Regions from separate parts of the Actinomadura sp. NPDC048394 genome, predicted to be linked through region 2. Evidence: riboswitches for the same ligand, from Rfam matches in the RefSeq annotation. Region 2 holds a riboswitch; the other holds the start of a gene.
The links. Region 2 has a riboswitch for cobalamin ahead of bluB (5,6-dimethylbenzimidazole synthase). Riboswitches for the same ligand answer to the same signal wherever they lie in the genome.
Positions count from the first base shown of each region.

Region 1: linked by a shared signal. The riboswitch ahead of cobN (cobaltochelatase subunit CobN) and the one ahead of bluB (5,6-dimethylbenzimidazole synthase) in region 2 are both predicted to bind cobalamin.

Region 1 covers NZ_JBEZJL010000078.1:14,366-18,105, forward strand. Annotated here, with positions in the region: gene cobN (cobaltochelatase subunit CobN) at 1-1,866, opposite strand, end outside; cobalamin riboswitch at 1,923-2,042, opposite strand; gene AB0C78_RS40085 (hypothetical protein) at 2,120-3,178, shown strand; gene AB0C78_RS40090 (precorrin-3B synthase) at 3,216-3,740, shown strand, end outside.
Region 2 covers NZ_JBEZJL010000001.1:141,278-145,017, forward strand. Annotated here, with positions in the region: gene AB0C78_RS00740 (RNA polymerase sigma factor) at 1-69, opposite strand, end outside; gene AB0C78_RS00745 (GNAT family N-acetyltransferase) at 206-1,087, opposite strand; gene bluB (5,6-dimethylbenzimidazole synthase) at 1,144-1,758, opposite strand; cobalamin riboswitch at 1,793-1,985, opposite strand; gene AB0C78_RS00755 (DUF4260 family protein) at 2,029-2,448, opposite strand; gene AB0C78_RS00760 (DUF4240 domain-containing protein) at 2,531-3,100, opposite strand; gene AB0C78_RS00765 (class I SAM-dependent methyltransferase) at 3,163-3,740, opposite strand, start outside.

The sequences.
Region 1 (3,740 bases), on a different contig from region 2:
GAGGTCGTGGTCCAGGCGGGCGGCCTGGATGAGGGTCCAGATCTGCGCGCGGATCGCGGGCAGCTTCGCCGGGTCGAGCGCCGCGATGTTCGCGTGCTCGTCGAGGAGCTGCTCCAGCCGCGCGATGTCGCCGTAGCTCTCCGCCCGCGCCATCGGCGGGATCAGGTGGTCGACGAGCGTGGCGTGCGCGCGCCGCTTGGCCTGCGTACCCTCGCCCGGGTCGTTCACCAGGAACGGGTAGACGAGCGGCAGGTCCCCGACCGCCGCGTCCGGCCCGCAGGACGCCGACATCCCGGCGGACTTGCCGGGCAGCCACTCCAGGTTCCCGTGCTTGCCGACGTGGACGATCGCGTCCGCGCCGAACTCGTCCGCGACCCACCGGTACGCCGCCAGGTAGTGGTGGCTCGGCGGAAGGTCCGGGTCGTGGTAGATCGCGACGGGGTTCTCGCCGAACCCGCGCGGCGGCTGCACCATCACGACGACGTTCCCGGACCGCAGCGCGGCGAGCACGATCTCGCCGTCCGGGTCTTGGGAGTCGTCCACGAACAGCTCGCCGGGCGGCGGGCCCCAGTGCCGCTCGATGCCGTCGCGCAGGTCCTGCGGGAGCGTCGCGTACCAGGCCTTGTACCGCGCCGCCGGGATGCGGACGGGGTTGCCGGTGAGCTGCGCCTCGGTCAGCCAGTCGGGGTCCTGCCCGCCCGCCGCGATGAGCGCGTGCATCAGCGCGTCGCCCTCGGCGGGCAGTTCGCCGCCGACGTCGTAGCCGCGCTCGCGCATCTCGGCGAGCAGCTTCACGACGCTGGCCGGGGTGTCGAGCCCGACCGCGTTGCCGATCCGCGCGTGCTTGGTCGGATACGCCGACAGCATCAGCGCGACCCGCTTGTCCTGCGCCGGGACGTGCCGCAGCCGCGCGTGCCGGACGGCGATCCCGGCGACCCGCGCGGCGCGCTCCGAATCGGCGACGTAGACGCTGAGGCCGTCCTCGTCGGTCTCCTTGAACGAGAACGGCACCGTGATGATCCGGCCGTCGAACTCCGGCACCGCCACCTGCGTCGCGGTGTCCAGCGGCGACAGGCCGTCGTCGTTGGCCTCCCACGCCGCGCGCTCGCTGGTCAGGCACAGCCCTTGCAGGATCGGGACGTCCAGCCCGGCGAGCGCGCCCACGTCCCACGCCTCGTCGTCGCCGCCCGCGCCCGCGAACGCCGGCTTCGTACCGCCCGCCGCGAGCACGGTGACGACCAGCGCGTCGGCCCGTCCGAGCGTGTCCAGGAGTTCCTTCTCGGCGGTGCGCAGCGACGCGCAGAACACCGGGAGCGCCTGCCCGCCCTTCGCCTCGATCTGCCGGCACAGCGCCTCGACGAACGCGGTGTTCCCGGCGAGGTGATGGGCGCGGTAGTACAGGACGCCGACGACCGGCCCCTCGCCCGACCGGCGCTCGCGCTCCAGCACGCCCCAGGTCGGGGTGGGCGCCGGGGGAGCGAACCCGAACCCGGTGAGCAGCACCGTGTCGGACAGGAAGGCGAACAGCTCGGCGAGGTTGCCGGGACCGCCGTGCGCCAGGTAGGCGTGCGCCTCGGCGCTCACCCCGGCGGGGACGGTCGACAGCTCCATCAGCTCGGCGTCCGGTGCCTGCTCGCCGCTGAGCACCACCACGGGACGCGGCCCCGCGAGCAGCGCGTCGAGGCCCTCCTCCCACGCGCGCCGGCCGCCGAGCAGCCGCACGACCACCAGGTCGGTGCCGTCCACGAGGGCGGGCAGGTCGTCCACGGACGTGCGGGCCGGGTTGGCGAGCCGGAAGCCGGCGCCGCTCGCGCGCGCACTGAGCAGGTCGGTGTCCGAGGTGGACAGCAGCAGGATCACGCGGATCGCGTCCTCACCCGGGGTCCTCGCCCCGAATCGCAGGTCAAGACAGCGGCGGCACGGAGTCTCCTGGCTCCCGGATCGGCGCTCGCCCCGGCCTTCCCGCTCGCGCGGTGGCCTTCGGTGGGGTCCGCTCCCCGGTGACAGTGGCGGGACCGCGCCGGATTCGCACCGGCTTCCTCCCTTGCCGCCGCCCACACCCTAACCCGATTCCTTCCGGCCCGGCGCGCCCGGGGGAGCACCGTGGGACGATCTTCCGATGCGACGGGAGAGCGAGCCGGTCTCGTGGCGGTTCCAGCGCTGGGCGGCGCCCGCCGGGCTGGCGGTCCTGGTCGCCGCCTCCATCGCCACGGTCGGTGCGACGGTGGGCGGAGAGACCCCGCAGACGGCAGGGCGTTTCGGCTACCAGGCACCGCGCTTCATGCTCAGCGCGGGACGGCAGGGGCCGTGGATCGAGGTGCGCACGCCGCCCACCGTGAACGGGCCCGGGCGCGTCGTCGACACGGTGCGGCCGCCGGACTCCGCGGGTGAGGTACAGGAGATCCTCGCCGGGCCGGGCGGGAGTTTCGTCGTCGCGGCGTCCCGGAGCGACCCGTGCGAGACGCGCCTCTTCCGGTTCCGGCTGACCGGTGACGGCCACGTGACCGGGCTCGCGCCGCTGCGCGGCGGCACCACGCCCGCGCTGGTCGCCGGCCTCGCGATGAACCGCCGAGGCGACCGGCTCGCCTACACGACCGCCCCCTGCGCGCCGCACAGTTTGGCCGCCGCGAGCCCGCCACGTGCCGCGCTGACCGTGCTGGACACCGCGACGGGGAGCCGCCGCACCTGGAGCGCGGCCGGGCCCTCGGTCATCGGCGAGATCGTCTGGGCCCGCGACGGGCGGACGCTCGGCTACGCCACCGGCGACGTCGTCCCCGGGGCCGGGCAGGACGCCGCCGTCCGGAACGTGACCGTCCGCGCGACCGACACCCGCGAAGGCGGGTCCGGCCTGCGCGAGGGGCGGGTCCTGTTCCGCGCGCCGGGCGGTCCGGGGGCGGTCTCGTCCGCCACCATGAGCCCGGACGGCCGGACCGGATACGGGCTCATGCGCCGGCCGGACGCCGTCGTCCTGTTCGCCTTCACCGAAGGGAGGCCGATGCGGGTCACCCAGACGATCTCGCGGAAGCCGGGCGAGGGCGTCGCGATCGGCCTCGTTTCGAGCGGGGAACCGCGTTATGCCTGCTTGAACGGCCTGGACGCGTTCGGCAGGGCCGTCGACGGCGCGTTCCAGACGACCTTCGCGGGGTTCGGGCACTGCGGCTCGGCGATGGCCTACTGAGCGGTCGCGTTCCCCGGTCCGGGTTAGAGTTCCGGCCGTGTCGTCGTCTTCGCGTTCGGAGCCGGACCGGTGTCCGGGGGCCCTGCGGGTGCATGCCGCCGCCGATGGGGGGCTGGCGCGCGTCCGGCTGCCCGGCGGCGCGCTCGCGCGGGCGCAGCTCGACGCGCTCGCCGCCGCCTCGCGCGAGCTGGGCGACGGCTTCCTCGAACTGACATCGCGTGCGAACCTGCAGATCAGGGGGCTCGCCGACGGGGCCGAGACCGAGCTGGGCGAGCGGCTTCGCGAGGCCGGGCTGCTGCCGTCCGCGACGCACGAACGCGTCCGCAACATCCTCGGCAGCGTGCTGACCGGACGCGACGGAGACGGGCTGCTGGACGCCCGGCCGGTCGTGGCGGCGCTGGACGCGGGCCTCTGCGCCGACCCGGAGCTCGCCGGCCTCCCCGGCCGGTTCCTGTTCGCGGTCGACGACGGGCGCGGCGACGTCATCGCGCTGCGCGCCGACGTCGGCCTGTACGCGGTGGCGCCGGACGCGTTCGCGCTGGTCCTCGCCGGAAAGGACAGC
Region 2 (3,740 bases):
CCGTTCGGGGTCGCGTTGCGCGGCGGTGATGATGTCGGCGTCCGACGGCTCCGCCGATCCGCGCGTCACGGCTCGTCCCGTGGCGCTGGGGGAAGGGTCATGCGGGACCCTTCTGGAAGCGTGGAGGGGGGTCACGTCCTTGATTGCCCGGAAGCGTCCGACCCCTTCTCCGGCCGGACGGTCTTCTCCGGGCCGGACGGTCGGATCATAGGTAGTGGCCGCTCGCCAGGTAGGGGGCGGGGGCGGGCATGCCGCGGACGGCGATGTAGCCCTCCTGGCCGATGTCGAGGCGGGCGGCGAGGCCGACGTCCACCGCCCAGTGGTTGTCTGTGGTGATGCAGTTGACGAGCGTGTCCCCGCGCGCGCTGGCGAGCGCCTCCCACAGCAGGGTCTCGGCGGTCTCGGGACGGTCGGCGGCGAGCAGCGCGGGACGTCCGGCGGCCTCGTCGATGTAGACGTAGTCGCGCCGGCCGGGCGCGTCGGAGACGACCAGCCGCAGCGTCTCCAGCATGTGGACGTGGTCGGGGCCGTGGCCCGCGCCGCGGACGGCGGTGTCCAGCTCGTCCATCCATTCGAGGTCGTCGGCGCGCCCCTCCCGCAGGCCACGCACGGCGGGCAGCGTGGACCGGTCGACGGTGCCGACCATCCGCATCTGCGGGTGCAAGGTGAAGCCCGCCAGCCGGTAGCGGCGGGTCGCCGCGGGATGCACCGTCGAGGAGAACAGGCCCGGGCGGTCGCCGGCGTGGGCGAGGACGGCGTCCATCAGGCGCCTGCCGATGCCCTTGCCCTGCCGGCCCGGCAGGACGCCGTAGGTCGCCAGGTACCAGAGCCGTTCGCGGTTCTGGGAGATGGCGAAGCCCACGACGTCCCGGCCGTCCTCGGCGATCCAGCAGCCGTCCGGATCGACGGACAGGAAGTGGTCCAGGCGGTCGATCAGGCGGCGGGACTGCTCTTCGGTCGGCGGTTCGGGTTCCGGTTCGTTCGCTCGCCGGGTGAGGCGGTCGCCTTCGAGGAACGTCACCGCCGCCGCGCGCTCGGTCGCGACGAGGTCGTCCCGCGCCATGCGCCTGATGCGTACCGGGTCCATGCACGCATGATCACGCGACGGGCGCGGGTGCGCACCTGATTATCCGGGGACGGCGCTCACCAGCGGTCGTGGTGGACGGCGGCGTTCAGGGCGCGGCGGTGGCGCCAGCCGTGGCGTTCGAGGTCGGGGACCGTCTCCAGGTGGGTGACGGGCCCGACGCACAGCCACGCGACCGGGCGGATGCCCTCCGGTATGCCGAGGAGGCCGCGCAGGTACGGCTCCCGGTAGAACGACACCCAGCCGACGCCGAGTCCCTCCGCCGTCGCGGCCAGCCAGAGGTTCTGGACGGCCAGGCAGACCGAGTACAGGCCCGCGTCGGCGATGGCGTGCCGGCCGAGGACGGCCGGTCCGCCGCGTTCGGCGTCGTAGGTGACCACGATCGAGAGGCTCGACTCCAGCACCCCGTCGATCTTGATGCGGGCGAAGCGGTCCGCGGCGTCGCCGGTGAGGGTCGCGGCGAACGCGTCGCGCTCGGCACGGACGTGGTCGTGGAACGCGCGGCGGGCGTCCGGGTCGCGCACCAGGACGAAGTCCCAGGGCTGGGAGAGGCCGACGCTCGGCGCCGCGTGCGCGGCGGTGAGGATCCGGTCGAGGACGCCGTCCGGGATCGGCGCGCCGGTGAACTCGGCGCGCACGTCGCGGCGGCGGTGGATGACGTCGTAGAGGTTCATGGGCAGGCTCCCGCTGCGGTCGGGCCGCCCGGTCGGGCGGCCGTCGGAGCGAGGCCGGTCTTCGGACTCCCGGATCGACGCCTCACCGCCCGCCTTCCCGGCCTTCCGGCCAGTGGCCGCGCTCGCGCGCATGGGCGGCGGCTCCCCGGTCACCGCGGCGGGCCCGTGCCGGATTCGCACCGGCTTCCCGATTCTCCCCGAGGGGCACCTCGCGTCAGTTCACGCCGTCCGCGATCGTAGCGGTGCCCTCGTCCGGGACGGGGGAGGGGGTCAGCGGCGCTGGAAGCCGTCCTTGGTGCGCAGGCCGTAGCCGACGGCGCGGTCGAACGAGATGTGCGCCATCCAGCCGCAGAGCCCGGCGAAGATCGGCGCCCACGTGATCGGGGCGACGGTGTAGAGCGCGATGAGCGCGAGCGGGACCAGCGCGCGGTGCGCGGCGTTGTAGTACGGGACGGCGCGCGCCGGGAGCTGCCCGCGCTCGACGGTGTGCGCGTCGCGCATCCCGGCCAGGAACGTGAGGTCGGGCGCGATGAAGAACACGACGGCCAGGAGCGCCGCGACCCAGCCGTGGTTGACGCCTTCGACGACGGCGAACGCGGTCCAGAACAGCGCGTTCGCGCCCCACGCGCTGCGGCGGACAACGACGGGGACGAGGTGCTTGCGGACGGCGTGCGCGGTGACGGTGCTCATGACCTACCTCCTGGCTAATGACGTTAGCCACAACCTAAAGCTAATCTCATTAGCTGTCAAGCTCATGAGCTGAACCAGGTGGTCAGAGGAAGAGGGCGGCTAGGCGGGGGAGGTGGAGGCGGGTTGCGGTGTCGTCCTCGACGTTCCAGTCGTCGCCCACGGGATGCTCGGGGCGCTGCATCGCGCGCACGGCCGACTCCATCGCCGCGTCGAACGACTCGGTCTCTCCGATGGTGCGCTTGTAGGCGTTGCGGGCCGCGTAGTGCAGGCCTTCCGCGCCGATCCAGCCCTCGTCCTCCTGGCCCATCCGCACGACGGTCGGGACGTCGGCCAGGGTGTCGGGGTCGTCGACGGCCCGGGTGAACACGTCGCGTCCCAGCAGGGCGAGGCCGGCGCGGAAGTCCATGAAGCCGTCGTCGCCGCAGCCGCCCTCGATGAGGTAGGCGGCGTTCCAGAGCGGCCGCCGGTACGCCGAGTCGAGGACGCGGGTCAGCATGGCGTCGAACGCGACGATGCCGGGGCCGTCCAGGGCGAGGAGCCGATCGGTCACCAGGTCGACCAGCGGGTCGTCGGGGGAGTCGCGGTCGTCGGCGTGCTCGCCGGCCTCGGCCCGCGCGTCCTCGATCAGATCCCACCAGGCCTGCTCGTCCATGCGTCCTCCCGCACCTCGGCTTCGTCCGCCGACCAATGTGGCGTACGGGTCGGACATACCGGTTAGACGGGGCGGGCGGTGAACCAGGCGCCGTCGTCGTCCAGGAAGCGGTCGAGGCGCAGGCCCGCCGCCTCCAGCACCGCGGGCAGGTCCTCGTCGCCGAGGCGCCGGGTCGTGAACGTGTGCGTCCAGCGGTGCTCCCCGATCCGGTATTCGAGCGTCGCGACGACGGTCCCGGGCTCGGGCCGCTCGACCCGCGCCTTCCGGTACCGGACGCCGTCGCGCGTCCACTCCCGCGGGGCGTCGTCGCGCCAGGTGGCGTCGGTGTCGCGCTGGATCACGACCACGCCGTCCGGCCGGACGTGGCGCCGGCAGGCCGCCAGGAGGGCGTCCCGGTCGCCGTAGTTGACCAGGTACGACATCAGCAGCACGCAGCCGAACCGGTCGGGCAGGTCGAGGTCCTGGATCGGCGAGCGGACCGTCCGCGCGCCCTCGATCCGGGCGAGCATCGCGGCGGAGTCGTCCACCGCCGTCACCGGATGGCCGAACTCCATCAGCGGACGGGTGACCCGCCCGGCGCCCGCGCCCAGCTCCAGGATCGGCGTGCCGGCCGGGATCGTCGTGTGGACGAGCGCGGCGC